3 regions of the Amycolatopsis sp. NPDC004079 genome follow, and region 2 is predicted to be linked to each of the others. Evidence: riboswitches for the same ligand, from Rfam matches in the RefSeq annotation. Region 2 holds a riboswitch; each other region holds the start of a gene.
What was found. A riboswitch is a leader RNA that binds a small molecule or an ion and turns the genes downstream of it on or off. The one in region 2 is predicted to bind thiamine pyrophosphate.

Region 1: linked by a shared signal. The riboswitch ahead of thiO (glycine oxidase ThiO) and the one ahead of ABZX37_RS16085 (thiamine ABC transporter substrate-binding protein) in region 2 are both predicted to bind thiamine pyrophosphate.
Region 3: linked by a shared signal. The riboswitch ahead of thiC (phosphomethylpyrimidine synthase ThiC) and the one ahead of ABZX37_RS16085 (thiamine ABC transporter substrate-binding protein) in region 2 are both predicted to bind thiamine pyrophosphate.

Annotation. Positions count from the first base shown of each region.
Region 1 covers NZ_JBEXMH010000012.1:120,815-127,506, forward strand. The annotation lists gene ABZX37_RS15715 (NAD(P)-binding domain-containing protein) at 1-758, shown strand, start outside; gene ABZX37_RS15720 (MarR family transcriptional regulator) at 735-1,163, opposite strand; gene ABZX37_RS15725 (SDR family NAD(P)-dependent oxidoreductase) at 1,244-1,924, shown strand; gene ABZX37_RS15730 (threonine/serine dehydratase) at 2,034-2,978, opposite strand; gene ABZX37_RS15735 (hypothetical protein) at 3,130-3,933, shown strand; gene thiE (thiamine phosphate synthase) at 4,003-4,668, opposite strand; TPP riboswitch at 4,699-4,804, shown strand; gene thiO (glycine oxidase ThiO) at 4,801-5,889, shown strand; gene thiS (sulfur carrier protein ThiS) at 5,889-6,089, shown strand; gene ABZX37_RS15755 (thiazole synthase) at 6,092-6,692, shown strand, end outside.
Region 2 covers NZ_JBEXMH010000013.1:12,489-19,180, reverse strand. The annotation lists gene ABZX37_RS16110 (cysteine hydrolase family protein) at 1-406, opposite strand, end outside; gene ABZX37_RS16105 (DJ-1/PfpI family protein) at 510-1,487, shown strand; gene ABZX37_RS16100 (hypothetical protein) at 1,612-2,274, shown strand; gene ABZX37_RS16095 (DUF3592 domain-containing protein) at 2,339-2,764, shown strand; gene ABZX37_RS16090 (4a-hydroxytetrahydrobiopterin dehydratase) at 3,136-3,426, opposite strand; TPP riboswitch at 3,451-3,562, shown strand; gene ABZX37_RS16085 (thiamine ABC transporter substrate-binding protein) at 3,594-4,661, shown strand; gene ABZX37_RS16080 (iron ABC transporter permease) at 4,637-6,274, shown strand; gene ABZX37_RS16075 (ABC transporter ATP-binding protein) at 6,274-6,692, shown strand, end outside.
Region 3 covers NZ_JBEXMH010000012.1:133,584-140,275, forward strand. The annotation lists gene thiC (phosphomethylpyrimidine synthase ThiC) at 1-905, opposite strand, end outside; TPP riboswitch at 899-1,031, opposite strand; gene ABZX37_RS15800 (peptide deformylase) at 1,169-1,735, opposite strand; gene ABZX37_RS15805 (DUF3263 domain-containing protein) at 1,875-2,183, shown strand; gene ABZX37_RS15810 (LytR C-terminal domain-containing protein) at 2,180-2,845, shown strand; gene ABZX37_RS15815 (AAA family ATPase) at 3,128-5,416, opposite strand; gene ABZX37_RS15820 (alpha/beta fold hydrolase) at 5,468-6,334, opposite strand; gene ABZX37_RS15825 (nitroreductase family protein) at 6,376-6,692, opposite strand, start outside.

The DNA.
Region 1 (6,692 bases), on a different contig from region 2:
TTGTTGGTGCGGGGGAACTGACCGCTGCCATCGTGACCGGGCTCGACGGGAGCTTGCCGGTCGCGTTGTCGCCGCGCTCGCGGGAGATCAGCGCGGGGCTGGCCGCGCGGTATCCGGACGTGCGGGTGTGCGCGAGCAACCAGGAAGTGCTTGATCAAGTGGACACGGTGGTGCTGGCCGTGCGGCCGCCGGTGCTGCGTGAAGTGGCGGCTGAGCTGTCGTTCCGGCCGGAGCACGTGGTGATCAGCGCGGTGGCCGGGGTGCGGGTGGAGCAGTTGCGGGAGTTGGTCGCTCCGGCTTCGCGAGTGGTGCGGTCGATTCCGTTGCCGCAGGCGGCGCAGCGGCAGAGCCTGACTGCGATGTACCCGGAGGACGGCGTCGCGCGCGAATTGTTCGAGCGCGTGGGCGGCGTCGTGGTGCCTCGCGACGAGCCGGGTTTGGAAGCGTTCAGTGCGGCTACGTCGACGTTCGCCGCGCACCTGGATTACCTGGCGACTATTGCCGGGTGGATGGCCGCGCAGGGCGTCGAGGCGGACGTTGCTTCGGCGTACGTGACGCACATATTCGCGCAGGTCGGGAAGTCACTGGCCGGCGGCGGGCCATTGGCGGAGCTGACTGCCCGGCACATGACTCCGGGCGGGATCAACGAGCAGTTGCTGAGGCATCTTCGGGCGGAAGGAATGCCGGAGACGGTGCGACAGGGGCTGGACGCGGTGCTGGCCCGGTTGCGCGGATCAGCCGCGGGATCGGGCGACTAGCCGGGTCTCGATGCTTTGCAGCGCCGTGATCAAGGTGTCGATCTCTTTGGCGTCCGTGAACGTCCCGTCGAGCAGCGCGGACCACGTGTCGCGCAGCCGTCGCAGGTTCTCCGCGGCCTTTTCGGTGGGGTAGAGGCGTACCCGGCGGGCGTCGTCGGGGTCGGCTTCCCGGCGCAGCAGCCCCTTGGTTTCCAGGCCCCGGACGGCCCGGCTGACGTTGCTGGAGATCATCTGAGTCGCCTCGGCCGCTGCGTTGACCGTGGTTCCCGGGTGCCGGTCGACGAACCGCATCACCGCGCCTTCCAGCGGCGTCCCCGACTCGGCGTTGGCCTCCTTGGCGGCGTTGATGTGCCGGGCCACCGCGAGGATCAGGTCGGCGAGCTCGAAAAGCTGGTCGTCTTTCACCCGGTCAGCATAGCTATCTTTTGACAGGTATCTCCTCGGCGGCGTAGCTTAGCTATCAATTGATAGCTAAGGAGGCGGTCATGACCGAAACCAAGAGCGCGCTGATCATCGGGGCGTCGCGGGGGCTGGGCTACGCACTGGCCGCCGAGTTCCTCGGCCGCGGCTGGCAGGTCACTGCGACCGAGCGGACGCCCTCCCCGCTGCACGAGCTGGCCGGGCTCGCGGTGGAGACCGTCGACATCGCGGTGCCCGATCAAGTCGCGGCGCTGCGCGAACGGCTGGCCGGATCGGCGTTCGACCTGCTGTTCGTCAACGCCGGAACCAACTGCACGACCGACCCCTCGGCGACCTTCGCCGACGTGTCCACCGAGGACTTCGCCCAGGTCATGGTGACCAACGCGCTGAGCCCGATGCGCGTCGTCGAGGCTCTGCGGGACCTGGTCCCCGCGACGGGCACCATCGGCGTGATGTCGTCGGGCCAGGGCAGCGTCGCCGACAACACCAAGGGCGGCTTCGAGGTCTACCGGGCGAGCAAGTCCGCGCTCAACCAGCTCATGCGCAGCTTCGCCGCCCGGCACGCCGACGACCCGCGCACCCTGCTGCTCATGGCGCCCGGCTGGGTAAAGACGGACCTGGGCGGGCCGGGTGCCCGGCTGACTATCGACGAGAGCATCCCCGGCGTCGCCGACACGATCGAGGCTTGGGCGGGCAAGGGCGGGCTGCACTACCTGGACCGCCAGGGCCAGACCGTCAACTGGTGACCGCAGCGGTCCCGTTAAGCGCCCCAATGTGGCGTTGGGTGCGTGGGATGCACCGAACGCCACATTGGGTGCGTCAGATGCACCCAATGTGGCGTTGGGGCGCTCGGGTCTAGGCGAGCAGTTCGGCCAGCATCGCCGGATCGATGTTCCCGCCGGAGACGATCGCCACCGTGCGACCGCCGGGCAGTTCGTCCGCGTGGTGCAGGTAAGCGGCCGGGGCGGTGGCCCCGCTGGGCTCCGTCACTAGACGGCCCTGCTGGGCCAGCGCACGGACGGTGTCGCGGATTTCGTCCTCGGTCACGGTGATCACGCCGTCCAGGACGTGCCGCAGATGCGCGAACGTGAGCTCGGACGGTTGCGCCCGCAGACCGTCCGCGATGGTGCGGGCGCGTTCGGCGATGGGCCAGTCCACGATCTCGCCCGCGGCGAGGCTGGCCGCGGTGTCGGCGGCCAGTTCCGGTTCGACGCCGTAGACCTTCGCGTTCGGGCACTTCGCCTTGATCGCGGTGCCGACCCCGGAAGCGAAGCCGCCGCCGCTGACCGGGACCAGCACGGTCTCGACGTCCGGCAGGTCCTCGGCGATTTCCAGGCCGACCGTGCCCTGCCCGGCGATGATGTCCGGGTGGTCGAACGGCGGGATCAGCGTGAGACCGCGTTCCTCCGCGAGCGCGAGCGCCGCCGATTCCCGTTCCGCGATCGGCACTTCGCGGACTTCCGCACCCCAGCGGAGGGTGGCTTCGACCTTCAGCCGCGGAGTGACGTCCGGCACCACGATCACCGCGGGAATCCCGAATTCGCGCGCGGCGTAGGCGACCGCTTGCGCATGGTTGCCGCTTGAATACGCGACCACGCCGCGTTTCCGTTCGGCGTCGGTGAGTGCGGCGATCGCGTTGTACGCGCCGCGGATCTTGAACGCGCCGATCGGTTGCAGGCTCTCGGGTTTCACCCAGAATTCGCCGGGAACCCAGAGCTGGCGCAGCAGCGGAGTGTGCACCGCGGTGCCCTTCACCCGCCCGGCCGCGGTTTCGATGTCGGAGATCGTCACGAGGTGCATGCGGCGAGTATGTCAGGAAAGTGTGAGCTTTAGTCTATCCATTTTGGACAGTCAACGTGGCGTCCCTCACGCCTGGGCAACGAAGGGAGCGTCTCAAGCGACTTAACCGTTGAAGAAACAGGACACGGCCGGGAACGATCAGATCGGAATCATGAGCGAGGAGCAGAAGGAAACCGCGGAGGACAAGAAGAAACTCCGGACGACCTCGGTGCTCGCCGCGGCGCTGGCGGCGGTCACCGCCGCGTTGCTGGGCTCGACGCTGGGGGTCGCGGGAACAGTCATCGGCGCCGGGGTGGCCAGCGTGGTCAGCACGGTCGGCGGCGAGTTGTATCTGCGTTCCCTGCAGCGAACTCGTGATGCCGCGCGGAAGGCGATGGAGACGGCCGCACGACGCAGCCGGGCCGGGCTCGCTCCGGTGCGGGTGCCGGTTGAGGACGTGGCGTCGGCTGGCCCTGGCGATGCGCCAACGGTGTATCTCCCGGCCGATTTAGCGAACATGCCTACGGTTCGGTTGTCCGAACTGAAGCCGACTGAACCGGAGAAGTCCGACAGTCTGGGTGAGAAGCTGCGGAAGATGCGGTGGCCGTTGATCATCGCTTCTAGCGTGGCTGCGTTCGTTGTCGCGTTGATTGTTCTGGTCGGTCTGGACTTGACTACCAAGGGCAACGTGTCGACCGGGTTGGTTCCTCGGCAGCCGGATACCAGCCAGCAGCGGGATGATCACCCGGACAACACGCCGAGTACCGCACCGCAGACGCCCCCGCCCGGCGAGTCGAAGCAGAACAATCCGACGTCCACTCCGACCACGACGCCGAGTGCTCCGCCGTCCTCACAGCAGCCCACACAGCAGACGCGCCCGCCGTCCACGTCCTCGAACCCGACCACGAGCTCGCAGGCTCCCGCCACGAGTCAGACGCCGACCGCTCCCGCCGTCCCGTCAAACGGTGGCGAGTAGCTCCCTGCGGCGATTCGTGAGGGGAACCTTCACGGACTCTGAGTCCCTCAGGGTTCCCCTCACGGCCCTCTACGAAAGCCGCGCCTTCAGCCCCTCCGCGGCAGCCTTCGGATCCTCCGCCTCGGTAATCGCCCGAACGACGACCACCCGAGAAGCCCCCGCGTCCAGCACCTCCGGCAACCGAGCCTCGTCGATCCCGCCGATCGCGAACCAGGGCCGCTCCGTCCCGAGAGCCGAGGTGGACCGGACCAAGCCCAGCCCCGGCGCGAACCGGCCGGGTTTCGTCGGGGTGGGCCAGCACGGGCCGGTGCAGAAGTAGTCCACGCCGGTCTCCGCCGCGGCCGCGGCGGCCTGCTGCTCCGAATGGGTGGAACGGCCGATCACCACGTCGTCGCCAAGGACGCGGCGCGCCAGCGAGACCGGGATGTCGTCCTGGCCCAAGTGCAAGACGTCCGCGCCTACGGCCAGCGCCACATCCGCCCGGTCATTCACCGACAGCAACGCCCCGTGCCGCGCACAAGCCTCCGCCAGCACCTCCAGTGCCGCGATCTCCTGCTTAGCCTCCAGCGGCGCACCGCCGGTCTTGTCCCGCAGCTGCACGATGTCAACGCCCCCGGCCAACGCAGCGTCAGCGAACTCCGCGAGGTCTCCACGAGAAGCGCGCGCGTCGGTGCACAAGTACAGCCGGGCGTCGGCGAGACGGGTGCGAATTTGGTCTCCGGTCAAGGCAGGCATGGCGGTGACGTTACCCGCGCGCTACGGTGTGGGAGTCCGCACGGGAGCCCGAGGCACGGGCTGAGAGGGAGCTGCCGCTCCGACCGTGGAACCTGATCCGGGTCATGCCGGCGCAGGGAGCGTGATTCCACTGTGAACACCAGCACCACAACCGTCACTGTCGTCGGCGGCGGCGTCATCGGGCTGTCCGCGGCCTGGCGCGCGGCCGCCCGTGGATGGCGCGTCACGGTCGTCGACCCGGATCCCGTGCGCGGCGGCGCGTCCTGGCTGGCCGGCGGGATGCTCGCCCCGGTCACCGAGGCGTGGCCGGGCGAGGAAGCCGTGCTCAGCCTGGGGGAAGCGTCGCTGCGGCGCTGGCCCGGCTTCGCGCGGGAGCTCGCCGCCGAAGGGACCGATCCCGGGCTGGCCGAGCACGGCACGATCGTCGTCGGGTTCGACAGCGCCGACGCCGGGCACCTCGACATCCTCGCCGGGTACCTGCGTTCGCTCGGCCGCGACGTCGAGACGCTCACCGGGCGCGAGGCGAAGCGGCTCGCGCCGGGCCTCGGCGCGGTTCGCAGCGGCCTGCATGTGCCGGGCGATTTAGCCGTGGACAACCGGAAACTGCTTACGGCGCTGAGCGAAGCGGCTACGAAGCGTGGGGTCGAGTTCCGTCGCGAGCGGCTCGAGAGCCTCTCCGAAGTGTCCGGACCGGTGATTCTCGCCGCGGGTGCGTGGACCGGTCAGCTGCATCCGTTGCTGGAGCACGCCGTACGCCCGCTGAAGGGCGAGATTCTGCGACTGCGTCCGCGTCGGGGCTGTCTGCCGCCTCCGCCGTACACAGTGCGCGCGATGGTCGAGGGACGGCCGATCTATCTGGTACCGCGAGAAGACGGCGAACTGGTCCTTGGCGCGACGCAGTACGAAGCGGGTTTCGACCAAGCTGTCACCGCGCGTGGCGTACGCGAGCTGCTGGAGAACGCGGAGCGGATTTTGCCCGGCATCACGGAGTACGAGCTGGTGGAAGTCGCAGCCGGACTGCGTGCCGCGAGCCGCGACGCTTTGCCGTACATCGGCGAAGTGAGCGAAGGCGTGTACGCGGCGACAGGGCATCACCGCAACGGTTTGCTGATGGCACCCGCGACGGCGGACGCCGTGGTCGCGTGGCTTGCCGGCGAAGCCCCGTCGCCGGAGGTCGCCGCGGCGACGCCCGCCCGTCTGGTCGAGAAGGAGCGAGTCTGATGGAGATCAAGGTCAACGGCGAGTGGCGGGAATTTCCCGACGACAGCACCGTTTCCGCGGTCCTCGACGCGCTGGGAGCGGAACGTCGGGGTGTCGCCGTCGCGGTCAACGGCGAGGTCGTGCGGCGTGGCGAATGGGAAGAAGCGGTCGTGCCGAAGGGCGCGAACCTCGAAGTGCTGACCGCGGTTCAAGGAGGTTGAGCATGGACGACCTGATCATCGGCGAACACAAGCTGTCGTCGCGATTGATCATCGGCACCGGTGGCGCGGCGAATCTCGAAGTGCTGGAACGCGCGCTGGTCGCGTCGGGCACCCAGCTGACCACCGTGGCAATGCGCCGAGCCGACGCCGAGGGCGGCTCCGGAGTGCTGGAGTTGTTGCGGCGCTTGGACATCGAGCTGCTGCCCAACACCGCGGGCTGCCGGACGGCGGCCGAAGCCGTGCTCACCGCCCAACTGGCCCGCGAGGCGCTGGAAACGAACCTGATCAAACTCGAGGTGCACGCCGACGACCGGACGCTGCTGCCCGATCCACTGGAGACCCTTGACGCCGCCGAACGCCTGGTGGCGGACGGATTCACGGTCTTCGCGTACACCAACGACGACCCGGTCCTCGCCCTCCGCCTGGAGGAGGCGGGCTGCTCCGCGGTGATGCCGCTCGGCGCCCCGATCGGCACCGGGCTGGGCATCCGGAACCCGCACAACATCGAACTGATCGTCTCGCGCGCGTCGGTGCCGATCGTGCTGGACGCGGGGATCGGTACCGCGTCGGACGCGACGCTGGCGATGGAACTCGGCTGCTCGG
Region 2 (6,692 bases):
TGACGCACATGTTGGTCATGAACCCGGCGATCACCACGTTCTTGTGCCCGGCCTCGTCAACCAGCGAGCCCAGGTCGGTGTTCACGAACGAGTTCGGCGCGCCCTTAACGACGACCGCCTCGTCCTCGAGCGGGGCGACGTCCGGGTGGATGCTGCCGATCTCGGCGCGGATGTCGTACGGTGTGCCTTCGCCGCCGTCGTTGATTACGTGGATCACGGTCGTTCCGGCGGCGCGGGCCTTGGCGAGCAAGTCTTGAGCCGCGGTCAGCGCCGGACGCCAGCCGTCCAGTTCCATCACGCCGCGGGTGTAGGTGTTCTGGTAGTCGACCATGATCAGCGTCGCGTCGGCCAGTGTCGCCGGGGTCTGGTCGAGACCGTTCAGCTCCCGCAGCGTTTTCCTTGCCATGGTGGGGGTTTCCTCTCGTTTCCGGTTCGCACGATCGACGCTAGACTCGACAGCGGATGTCGGCAATGACATGCAAGACGCAGAAACCGACATGAGGAGTGCGATGAAGCGGCTGCTGGTCGTCGTCCTGTTCGATCGGATCGACCTGCTCGACGTGACCGGGCCCGCTGAGGTGTTTTCCTTGCTGCAGCGGGAAATGGACCAGCCGACGGGGTATCGGGTGGTGCTCGCGGCCGGGACGATGGACCCGGTGACCACCTCTGCGGGGGTGCGGGTGTTGCCGGACGTGACCTTCGCGGAGTTGTCCGGGAAGGCGATCGACACGCTGATCGTACCGGGGGCCGTGACGGCCGGGGAGAACGGGGAGATCGTCGCGCGATGTGACCCGGCGGTGGTCGCGGAGGTGCGGCGGCTGGCTGGGCGGACGCGTCGGGTGGCGTCCGTCTGCGTCGGAGCGCACATCCTCGCGGCGGCGGGACTGCTCGACGGCAAGCGCGCCACCACGCACTGGTCGACGGCTCGGCAGTTGGCCGCGGAGCATCCGGAGGTGACTGTCGACGCGGATCCGATCTTTATTCGCGACGGCAGCGTGTGGACCGGGGCTGGGCTGAGCGCTTGTCTTGATCTTGCGCTGGCGTTGGTGGCCGACGATTTCGGTCCGGAATTAGCGTCGAGGGTGGCTCGTCAGCTGGTGATGTTTTTGCGGCGGCCGGGTGGACAGAGTCAGTTCAGCGTGTCGTTGGAACCCGCGTCCGCGACTCGGCGCGTGGATGAGTTGCGGCACCACATCGCCGCACATCTGGCGGATCCGTTGACGGTCGCCGATCTCGCCGCGCATGCCCATGTGACGGATCGGCAGATCACGCGGGTTTTCAAGGCGGAGCTGGGGATGACGCCCGCCGCCTACGTCGAGCACGCGCGGGTCGAGGCGGCGCGGCATCGGCTGGAGACGACTGACGAAACCTTGTCGCGGATCGCTGGGGCTTGCGGATTCGGCACTGTTTCGACGTTGAATCGGTCTTTTCGGCGGACATTAAAGACGACGCCCAACGAATATCGGGAGCGGTTCCGGATCGGGTAGTGGAAACGGTGGAATATTCCACGCGGCAGAATATTTCCCCGGCCGAATAGCGGTCCGGGCTTTCGCTAGGATCGCCTCCTCATTCAGCGAGGGGGTTTGAATGGCGAAAGAGCAGCCGTCTCCGATGGCACCGCCATGGACCTATCGCGACGACGTGCTGAGCTACACCTGCTACCTGGCGGGCTTGATGGCGGACAATGCCGATCTTGGCCAGGTCGAGGAAGTGCTCGCGCCGTTTCCCGGACGGAACGTGCCCGGTGAACGGTTCTTGGCCACCGGGTCGGTTGTCGTCTCGGATTTCCGGGCGCTCGGGGACGGGAGCTGGAGCGTGTCGACGCCGTTCGTGTTCGGGACGGGGGCGCTGGGGGTCGGGCTCGTGGCCGGTTCGCTGGTGGGCGGGGCGATCGCCCGGTCGCGGGCCCGGCAACAGGCGGCCGCGGCGGCGGTTCCGCGTTGGGTGCCGATCGAGCGAGGCGCGCTCTATCTGAGCGCGCACGGCTTTCACCTCTACACGCCGCGGGTGCTTTCGTGGCACTGGGAGGCGATCACCGGCGCGGCGGTGGTCTCCCCGGCGGTCGTGCACGTGACGGGGAACAGCCAGACCGGCCCGGTGTCCTGGTTGTTCCAGTCGGAGTGGGCCGAACTGCTCTTCGTGCTGTGGGCGAACGCAGTGCATCCCCGGCATCCGCAGCTCGTCACCGGGCAGTGGCTGCCGCCGGGCTGGGTCGAGCACGCGAGGTGGCATCGGAGAGTCCCGGCGTTACCGCCCGGGGACGCGGTGACCTGACCCACGCGGGGGCATCTCCGGCGAAACGTCCCTCTCGTGCCGCTCGCCCGGCGAAGATGCCCCGGTGCGGATCGTTCTTTATGCCATCTGGGGCGCGCTCATGATCGCCCTCGTGGTCAGCGTCGTGGTGCAGGCGAGGAAAGCCCGGCGGCGCAAGGTGGCGTTGGCGACGTGGCCGAAGGCTCAGGCCGTGGTGACCGGGTACGAGAGAAAGCGGCGAGGGGCCGACGACGACGGCGCGTCGCTCTACTACCCGCGGTACGAGTACCGCGGCCCTGACGGACACGTCTATCAGGGCCTTTCCGAGACCGTCAGTGACAACTCGCCGGGGGAGAGGGCGGCGCTTCAGGTGGCGGTGAACCCGGAGGATCCGGCCGAATCGGTCCCCGAGGGGCCGACCGGGATGCGGGTGATCGGCTGCGCGTCGGTCGTGCTCGGGCTCATCGGGTTCGCCATGTTCTGGTTCATCCGGATGTTCCCGCTGCCGTAATGCTCAGCCGAGCAGGCCGAGCACAATCATCGACAACAGGACGACAGCGGTCGAGAACACCGCGACCCACGTGCGCTGTGCGGCGGTGAGCTGGGCGGTTGTGCTGTTCATGGCGGGTCCTAGCGGGGCGAGTGCCGATGATTACCGCTGGGATAGCGCCTTGATCTAGCTCACTGTTACCGCTTGTGATCAAGGTCACGCCGGTTGCGCGCGGTGTGCCACAGCACCCCGCCCGCGGCGGCCACCATCAGGCCGAACGAACCCATCCCTACCACGAGTGCCTGGACCATCCCGGCTCCTTCCGTCGCGTCTGTCCGGGAGACGCGCGAGGGGGCCGGTCGTTATGCCAGGGTTGCGGACGTCACACCTGGTCAGCGGGCCGCCAGCACCTCGTCGATCCGCCTGGCGAGTGCGAAATCGCGTTCGGTCAGGCCGCCCAGGTAGTGGGTGCTGAGGCGGAAGGTCAGCGTGCGCCAGCGGATGTCGATGTCGGGATGGTGGTCGGCCTCCTCGGCGAGCACGGCCACCCGGTCCACCACCTCGATCGCCGCCGGGAAGGACGAAAGTTCGACTGTCCGCACGATGGTGTCGTCCTCGCGCCGCCACTCCGGGACGGTGCCGAGGGCCTGGTCCACCGCCGAGTCGTTCAATAGCTGAGTCATCACTCCATGGTGTCGGCTACGCTGCGGCATTGCCACGGGAGTCCGGTACGCCGGGCTGAGAGGCGGGCCTCGCACCCGCGACCGTTCGCACCTGGATCCGGATCATGCCGGCGTAGGGAGGCCGTATCGCTCTCCCTCATCCGGCGCAGTGCAGGAGGGGAAGAATGATGTCGCGGACCGTCCGCACGGTGGCCTGTCTCGCAGGGGTCTCGGTGCTCGCCAGCGCCTGCTCGCTCTCCAGCGGCGACTCCGGCGGGTCGTCCGCGAGCTCTGACCAGCAGACTCCGACCGTCACGCTGGTCACGCACGATTCGTTCGCCGCTCCGCAGGACGTGCTCGACGCTTTCCAGCGCCAGTCCGGGATCAAGCTCAAGATCCTCAAGTCCGGCGACGCCGGCGCGCTCACGAACAAGCTCGTGCTCACCAAGGGCAGCCCGATCGGCGACGTCGCGTACGGCGTCGACAACACCTTCGCCTCGCGCGCGCTCAGCGAGGGCGTCTTCCAGCCCTACACCAGCCCGGAGGCCGACCGCGGTCCGCAGCGTTACTCCGTCGACCCGCAGCACCGGCTGGCGGCGGTCGACCTCGGCGACGTGTGCGTCAACATCGACCCGGCCTACTTCGCGAGCAAGGGCCTCCCGGAGCCGAAGACCTACGACGACCTCGCCGACCCCAAGTACAAGGACCTGACCGTCGCGGAAAGCCCGGCCACCGCGTCGCCGGGGCTGGCTTTCCTGCTCGGCACGGTCGCGAAGTACGGCGAGAACGGCTGGCAGGGCTACTGGCAGAAGCTGAAGGACAACGGCCTCAAGACCGTCAGCGGCTGGGAGGAGGCCTACACCAAGGACTTCTCCGGCTCGTCGGGCAAGGGCCCGCGGCCGATCGTCGTGTCCTACGCCTCGTCGCCGGCCGCTGAGGTCGGCGAGGACGGCAAGCCGCGCACCAAGGCCCTGCTCGACACCTGCTTCCGCCAGGTCGAGTACGCGGGCGTGCTCACCAACGGCAAGCAGGTCCCGCAGGCCCAGAAGGTCGTCGACTTCCTGCTGTCGCAGCAGTTCCAGACGACGGTCGCGGCCAACATGTACGTCTACCCGGCGCGTCAGGGCGTCGAACTGCCCGCGGGCTGGGCCACCGCGGCGCCGCAGCCGCAGACGCCGGCCACCATGCCCGCGGACAAGGTGCAGGCTGGCCGGGAGAAGTGGATCGGGGAATGGCGCTCGCTCATGGGCGCGTGATCCCCGCGCGCACCCTCGGGCTCACGCTGCTCGGCTTGCTGCCGGTCGCGTTCCTGGTGGTGTTCTTCGCCTGGCCGGTCGTCGCGATCGTCGGCCGGGGGTTCTCGGCGGGCGGCGTCGACACCGTGCTCGGCGACCCGCAGACGTGGCGGCTCGCCGGGTTCACGCTGGCCAGCGCGGCCGCGTCGACGGTGGTCGCGGTGCTCGCCGGGCTGCCGGTGGCGTACCTGCTGGCGAGGGTCCGGCTGCCGGGCGTCGGATTGGCGCGGACGATCGTGCTGGTTCCGTTCGTGCTGCCGACGGTTGTTGTCGGCCTGGCTTTCCGGGCGATCTGGCCGGACGGTGGCGTGCTTCCGCTCGTGCTGGCCAACGCGTTCTTCAACGTCGCCGTCGTCGCGCGCACGGTCGCCGGGCTGTGGGCGCATCTCGATCCGCGAGCGACCGAGGCCGCGCGGGCGCTCGGTGCGTCGCCGTGGCGGGCGTTCCGGTCGGTGACGCTTCCTGCGCTCGGCCCGGCCATCGCGTCTGCTGCTGCGGTGGTGTTTCTGTTCTGCGCTACCAGTTTCGGCGTGGTGCTGATTCTCGGCGGCGGTAGCTACCGGACGCTCGAGACCGAGATTTACCTCCGGACAGTCGACCTGCTCGACCTCTCCGGTGCGGCTGCGTTGTCGTTGATCCAGTTCGCGGCCGTCGTCGCTGCGCTGGTGCTGGGGGCGATGGCGCGTCGGAAGCGAGAGAACGCGGTGAAGCTGCGGTCCGCGCAGGTCACCGCGCGTCGGCCGCGCGGAGCAGAGTGGTGGACGGTCGGCGCCGCGGTCGTGGTGCTCGGCCTGTTGCTGACACCGATCGTCTCGCTGCTCCTGGAGTCGGTGTCCACTTCGGACGGATGGAGCCTTGCCGGATACCGCGCGCTGAACACGGTTGGGCAGAACGACGCACTGCAGGTTTCCGGCTGGATCGCGGCGCAGAACTCGCTCGCCGCGGCCACTGATGCGACGCTGCTGGCGATGGCTGTCGGTCTGGTCGCGAGTGTGGTGCTGGTGGCGCTCCGCCGTTCGCCGGGAGGGCTCGCGCGCGGGATGGGCGAAACCATGGACGTCGCGTTGATGCTGCCGTTGGGCGTGTCTGCGGTGACCGTTGGCTTCGGCTACCTGGTGACGCTCGACGCGTTGCCCGGCGACCTCCGCACGTCGCCGCTGCTCGTGCCGTTCGCTCAAGCGCTGGTGATCATGCCGCTGGTGGTGCGGATGATCCTGCCGGTGCTGCGCGCGGTGGACGTCCGGTTGCGCCAGGCCGCCGCGACGCTCGGCGCGAGCCCGGCGCGGGTGTGGCGGGAGATCGACTTTCCGCTGGTCGCGCGGTCGGTGGTGGCCGCGGCGGGCTTCGGGTACGTCGTCGCGCTCGGCGAGTTCGGCGCGACCAGCTTCCTCGCCCGGCCGGACGCGCCGACGCTCCCGGTGGCCGTCGCGACGCTGATCAGCAGGCCGGGGGAGTTGAACAACCAGATGGCGTACGCCGCGTGCGCCCTGCTCATGGTGGTGACTGTGGTGGCGGTGGCGCTGATCGACCGGTTCGGCTCGGTCCGCGGCCGCAGCACGGTCGGGGAGTTCTGATGGCGCTCACGGTACGGGACTTGACTGTCCACTATGGATCGTTCGCCGCGGTCCGCGACGCGAAGCTGGACATCGCCGACGGCGAGGTGCTCGCGTTGCTGGGCCCGTCCGGTTCAGGCAAGTCGACGTTGCTGCGCGCGATCACCGGGCTGGAGCCGGTGTCGTCCGGTTCGGTGTCCTGGGACGGCACCGATCTCGCCGCGGTGCCGGTGCACAAGCGCGAATTCGGTCTGGTGTTCCAGGACGGACAGCTCTTTCCGCATCGCGACGTCGCCGCGAACATCGCGTTCGGCCTGCGGATGCACGGCGTGCCTCGAGAACGGCACGCGGCGCGCGTCGAGGAACTGCTCAAGCTGGTCGGCCTAGAGGGCTACGAACGGCGACGGGTGACCGAGCTGTCCGGCGGACAGGCGCAGCG
Region 3 (6,692 bases), on a different contig from region 2:
AGGGAGAACGTGACGTCGTACTCGCGCAGAATCTCGCACAGCTCGGAGAAATGCGTGTACAGGAAGGATTCCTGGTGGTGCGCGAGGCACCAGGCGGCCATGATCGACCCGCCGCGGCTGACGATGCCGGTGACCCGGCGCGCGGTCAGCGGGATGTAGCGCAGCAGCACGCCGGCGTGCACCGTGACGTAGTCGACGCCCTGCTCGCACTGCTCGATGATGGTGTCGCGGTAGATCTCCCAGGTGAGCTTTTCCGGCTCCCCGTTGACCTTTTCCAGCGCCTGGTAGATCGGCACGGTGCCGACCGGGACCGGCGAGTTGCGCACGATCCACTCGCGCGTCTCGTGAATCCGCTTGCCGGTGGAGAGGTCCATGATCGTGTCGGCGCCCCAGCGGGTGGCCCACACCATCTTGTCGACCTCTTCCTCCACAGAGGACCAGACGGCCGAATTTCCCATGTTGGCGTTGATCTTCACCAGGAAGTTCTTGCCGATGATCATCGGCTCGGTCTCCGGGTGCTTGCGGTTGGCCGGAATCACCGCGCGCCCGCGGGCGACCTCGTCCCGCACGAACTCCGGAGTACAGCGTTCGCGCGCGGCGATGAACTCCATTTCCCGGGTGATCACCCCGGCTTTCGCCCAGCCCAGCTGGGTGTTGTGTTCCCGCCCGTCAGCCCAGCCGGACCGAAGCGGGTGCAGTCCATTGTGGACATCGATGTTCGCGTCCGGATCGGTGTAGGGCCCCGACGTGTCGTACACGTCGAAATGCTCCCCGTTCGACAGGTCGATCCGCCGCGCCGGAACCCGCAGCCCGGATTCGGTGCGGTGATAGACCTTGTGCGAGCCGGTGATCGGCCCGGTGGTGACGGACGGGGCGATGGCACCCTGATTTTCCAGCGTCGTCAACGACGTTCACTCCCTACGCCGGCATTACCCGGTCAGGTTCATGCGGTCGGTGACGCCGGGTGTCCGCGAGATGGACACCAGCCACCCTCTCAGCCCGCCAAGGCGCGAGCTCCCGCGTTGCATTCGGTTGAGGTTGCTCGTCCGACGATGCCATGCCGTGTCGGTTCGGCACAACCCTGCCGCCCGTCTGGCCGAAACAAAACGAAGGCCTCCCCGGCGAAATTCGGGGAGGCCTTCGGGAAAATGAAGAGACGCGGTGCGGGTCAGGCGTCTGCCGGTTCCTTGGGCGGCAGCCAGGTCAGGCCGGGCGTGCCCCACTTGTTCTTCTTCAGCATCTTCTTCGCCGCGCGCGCGTGGCGGCCGACGAGACGGTCCAAGTAGATGAAGCCGTCTAGGTGATCGGTCTCATGCTGGAGGCAGCGCGCGAAGTAACCGGTGCCCTCGACCTCGATCGGATTTCCCTCGACGTCGAAGCCGGTCACCTTCGCCCACGTGGCGCGCCCGGTCGGGTACGACTCGCCCGGGGCGGAGAGGCAGCCCTCCCAGTCGTCGTCCGGGTCGGGCATGGTCTCCGGGATCTCGGAGGTCTCCAGCTTGGGGTTGACCACCACGCCCTTGTGCTCGACGCCCTCGTCGTCCGGGCAGTCGTATACGAACACTCGCAGGTCGAGCCCGATCTGGTTGGCCGCGAGGCCCACGCCCTCGGCCGCGTACATGGTCTCGAACATGTCCTCGACGAGGGTGGCGAGCTTGTCGTCGAACTCGGTGATCTCGCGCGTGGGCTGGTGCAGCACGGGTTCGCCGGCGATGCAGATGGGGTGGACGGTCACGGACGCCGAGTTTAGTCGGACCCTTCTGGTACACCTGGATCGGACCGTGACGCGCCGGGTCGGATGCCCATGTCGAGCATGGGTTCCGTGGTTGAATGACGCCCGCGGAAGGACTGCCGACACCGATTGCGAGGACCGCATGGACGCCGCGGAGTCGATGGCTGAAAACCAGCCGTCGCCGCCGGAAAATGTCGGTGGCCTGACCGAGCGCGAACTGGACATTCTCGCGTTCGAGCGGCAGTGGTGGCGCCACGCCGGGGCGAAGGAGAACGCCATCCGGGAGCGCTTCGGACTGTCTTCCACCCGTTACTACCAGTTGCTGAACACGCTGCTGGCCAAGCCGGAGGCCGTCGCGGCCGATCCGATGCTGGTCAAGCGGCTGCGCAAAACGCGCGCCGCCCGTCAGCGCAAACGCGGGGCCCGGCGGTTGGGGATCGAGCTGTCATGAGCGTCTTCTCGGGACTGTCCCGGCCGTTGAAGGCCGCGGGAGTCGCGCTGATCGGGATCGCGGTGGTCGCGGCCGTCATCGGCGGGGTCACCGTGCTCAACACGAGCGGCGACCAGAACGCCGGACCGAGCACGTCCGGCGAGCCCACCGCACCCGGCGGCTCGTCGTCCGCGCCGGAACAGTCGTCCTCGGCGGCGCCCAGCTCCGCGCCTTCGTCGGCGCCCGCCTCGTCGGCCCCGGCTTCGTCGTCCGCCGCGTCGTCGGCTCCGGCGTCGGGCCAGCCCGGACAGCCCGGCGGCCAGCCGGGCCAGCAGCCCGGGCAGCCGGGCCAGGCGGGTCCGGACCAGCAGGCCTCGAACAAGTGGGTCACGCTGCGCGTCTACAACAACTCGCTGGTCAAGCACCTCGCCGAACAGGCCGCCGCCGACTTCCGCGGTTCGGGCTGGAACGTCGCCGAGGTCGGCAACTACTCGCAGGGCAACATCCCGGCGACCACGGCCTACTTCCGGCCGGGCACCGACGAGGAAGCCGCCGCGAAGCAACTGGCCAAGGAGTTCGGCTTCCAGGCCCAGCCCCGGTTCGACGGCATCCAGAACTCGAACCCCGGCGTGATCGTGATCATCACGAAGGACTACCAGCCCGGCGGACACAAGGGCAGCTGACCTTCTCCGATACCGATGACAGCCCGCGCTACGGCGCGGGCTTTGTCATGTCCGCCGAGCCGCGTGGCTTCGCTCCTGCGGAGGTCCGTGAGGGGAACCCTGAGGGAATCAGAGTCCCTCAGGGTGGCCCTCACGGACCTCGACATCGCGCGCCGCGCCGCTTCGGTCGGTTCCGAGCGGGCGAAATCGGCGGCTGCGGAGGGCGTGCGGTTCGGCACGACGGGCGGAGTAGGTCGTGAGCGCTGGTGCCGGTTCTAACCGGCGCCAACAGTCACGAGCAGCTCACCGCTCCTGCTGCGCCTGCGCGTAAGCCTCCAGAGTCGCCAACTGCGCCGCGTCCAGCGAAGGACGCACCGCCTCGCGAGCCTTGTCCAGATGCGCCGCGGTCACCTCGCGCGCCTCCAGCGACTCGCGCATCGCCGTCAGCGCCGCCTCGCGGATCAACGCGGCGCAGTCGGCGGCCGAGTAGCCCTCCAGCGCCGCCGCGGTGGCCGCGAGGTCCACATCGGACGCCAGCGGAGTGTGCTTGGCCGTCGCGGCGAGGATCGCGGCGCGGGATTCGGCGTCCGGCGGCGGGACGTAGATCCGCCGCTCCAGGCGTCCGGGACGCAGCAAAGCCGGGTCGACGAGCTCGGGCCGGTTCGTCGCGCCCAGCACGACGACCTCGCGCATCGGCTCCACGCCGTCCAGTTCGGTGAGCAGCGCGGCGACCACGCGGTCGGCCACGCCCGAGTCGGACGACTGGCCGCGGCGCGGGGCGAGCGCGTCGATCTCGTCGAGGAAGATCAGCGAGGGAGCGGCGTCAGCGGCCCGACGGAAGAGGTCGCGGACCGCGCGTTCCGATTCGCCGACCCATTTGTCCAGCAGTTCCGCGCCCTTGATCGCGAACACGTTCAGCGCGCCGGTGCCCGCGAGCGCCCGGACGAGGAACGTCTTGCCGCCGCCGGGCGGGCCGTACAGCAGCACGCCGCGCGGCGGTTCGATGCCGAGCCGGGCGAAGGAGTCCGGGTAGCGCAGCGGCCACAGCACGGTTTCGGTGAGCGCTTCCTTGACCGACGTCATGTTGCCGACGTCGTCCAGCGTCAGCCCGCCGGTGGCCAGATTGTCCGAAGTGGACAGCGAGATCGGCCGGACGGTGGCCAGCGCGTCGAGCAGATCCTGCTGGGAGATCCTGGGTTCCTCGACGTCCCGCTGGCGCAACGCGGCCCGCAACGCCGCGTCCCGGCGCAGCGCGAGCAGGTCGGCGGCGACGAAACCGGGCGTCCGTTCGGCGAGCACGCCCAGGTCGGCACCGGATTCGACCGGCACGTCGCGGAGCAGGATCCGCAGCAGTTCGACGCGCGTTTTCGCTTCCGGCAACGGCAGGCCCAGCTCGCGATCGAGCAGGTCGGCGCCGCGCAGCCGCGGATCCACCGACTCGGCCCGCGCGGTCGTCGCCACCACCGCCAGCCCGTCTTGACGCAGTGCGGCGCGCAGTTCTTCCAGCACCACCGTCGCCACCGGAGGCGGCTGGGTGGCCGGGAGCAGCGCGTCGATGTCGTTGATCAACAGCACGCCTGGACCGTCGCCGCCGGTGGCCCGGTCGATGGCCTCGCGCAGCGAACGGTGTGCCGCATTCGGTTCCAGCACAGCGATATTCGGCGCGGTCACCGACACCACGCGCACCTTCTCCGCCGCGGCGACCGACCGCACCAGCGTGGCCTTGCCGACGCCTTCCGGCCCGGACAGCAGCACGCCCAGATGCGCCGAAGTGCCCAGTTTCGCCAGCAGCTCCGGCCGGTGGAACGCCAGGTCGAACCACTCGGCCAGCTTGCGCGCCGCGCCCTCGGCCCCGACCAGGTCAGCGACCGGCACCGGCTCGTCCAGCTCCTCCTCGCGAGCCTCTGTGACGACCTCCTCGACGATCTCCGCATCGAGGTAGTCCTCGGCCGCGGTGACAGCGGTGGTGCGGACGAGCGCGGTCGCGGTGCGCACCGACGGTTCGCTAGTTGGCGCGCCAGTGCGGGCACCGTCCCGCCAGCTGACCACAGTGGACGGTCCGACCACGACAACGCCAGCCGGTTCGGTCGCCGTGACGGTCAGCAGTTCGTTGGTCCAGGTCGCCCCGATTACGCGAGACAACTGCCCACGGACAGCGGCGACGTCCGATCCCGGCGCGGGCGCGAGGTCTTGCGGCAACAGGGAAACCGCGTCGCCACGGGTCAAAACCTTGCCGGTGAGCGCGAGCCGCAACGTCTGCGGCGACACCGAAACAGACGCCAGCCGAGACCCGGACACAGTGACCGTGCGGGCAGCGGTGACCTCTGCCGGCGAGACCACGACCTCGCCGCCCTCGGCGACGCCGAGATTCGACATGGTGACGTCATCGGTCAGCACGACACCCGGCATCGCTTCCTCGGCGGCGGGCGCGGCCAAGGCGGCGCTGCGCCGCGCGCCAGTGAGGTACACGGCGTCCCAGGCCCGCAGGCCGAGCGCGTCGAGCACTTCGGGGTGCAGCCGGACAACCCCCCGCCGCGCGTCGAGCGCGGACGGCGTGTGCCGGACGGTCAGGGTGATCTGCGGATCGCTCACGCTGCTCACCCTAATGAACCGACGGGCGGTTGTGGGCGAACGAAAGGCCGCTTACGGCATTGCTGGCCAGTCGCGGATCGCGGCGACGAACTCCTCGGGCGCGTCGGACTCCACGTAAAGCCCTACGCCGTCAAGGCTTACGGTCTGATGGTTCGGGAAGGCCGCTTCCAGCCGTTCGCGCTCGCGGGGCCGGAAACCGATTTGAGCGTTGCCCCACACGATCAGCGTCGGCAGGTCGGGAAGGCCGGCCTCGAGCTCGGCGAAGAAGGCCCGGCTGGCGAGCATCCGGCCGGGGAGCACGCCGGAGGCCTGGCGACGCTCGGGCGTGTCCATCGCACGGCGGTAGTGGGCCATCTCAGCCTCGGTCAGCTTCCGCTTTCGGTGGCCCATCGGGAGAAACGCCTTGACGACGAGGTTGAGCCGACGCGCCAGGAAGCGCATCGGAGGTCCGCCGGCGATGCGGCCGAAAGCCTCGAAATACGGGTCGCCGTTGACCGGCCAGGCCCAGGCGTTGACGAGCACCAGCCGTTCGAAAACTCCCGGCAGGCGCTGTGCGGCGGCCAAGCCGATCGGGCCGCCCCAGTCTTGTCCGACGAGCGTGACCCCGCTGAGGCCGAGCGCGTCGACGAACCCGGTGACCACGTCGGCGTGCTCCTCGGGCAGGCAGCGATAGCCGGGCTTTGCCGTCGAGAGCCCGAAGCCCGGGTAGTCGAGGGCGACGCACCGGAAGTCGTCGCGCAGGGCGCGGATCACGTCGCGCCAGAGGAACGACCAGGTCGGGTTGCCGTGCAGAAGCAGCAGCGTGGGGCCGGATCCCTCGTCGACGTAGTGCACGGTGTGCCCGTCGATGTCGACGAAGCGGCTCTCGAACGGGAACAGGTCGTCGTCGACCCAGGCGGGACGCATGCTCTCAGCCATCTCGGCCCCTCGAACTCGTCGCCTGTCCTTCGACGCCCGAGCTACTGCTTCGCCCAGCCGTCGAAGGACAGGATGTCATCGACTGGCGGGCGGACGGCGGGGGAGAACTCCTGCTGGGTCGAATACGCCACCGCGAGCAGGCCGATCTGCGTGACGTCCTCCGGAATCCCGAGAATCCGCGCGACATCCGCCTCCCTGCCGCCGAGGTGGTAGCTGCACAGCGAACTGGCCAGCCCGTGCGTGCGCAAGGCGAGTTGGAAGCTCCAGATCGCCGGGTAGATCGAGCCGTAGGCGGAAAGCTCGGCGCTGCCCGTCGGCACCGGCCCGGGCATGCACGGCAGCACCAGCGCGGGTACTT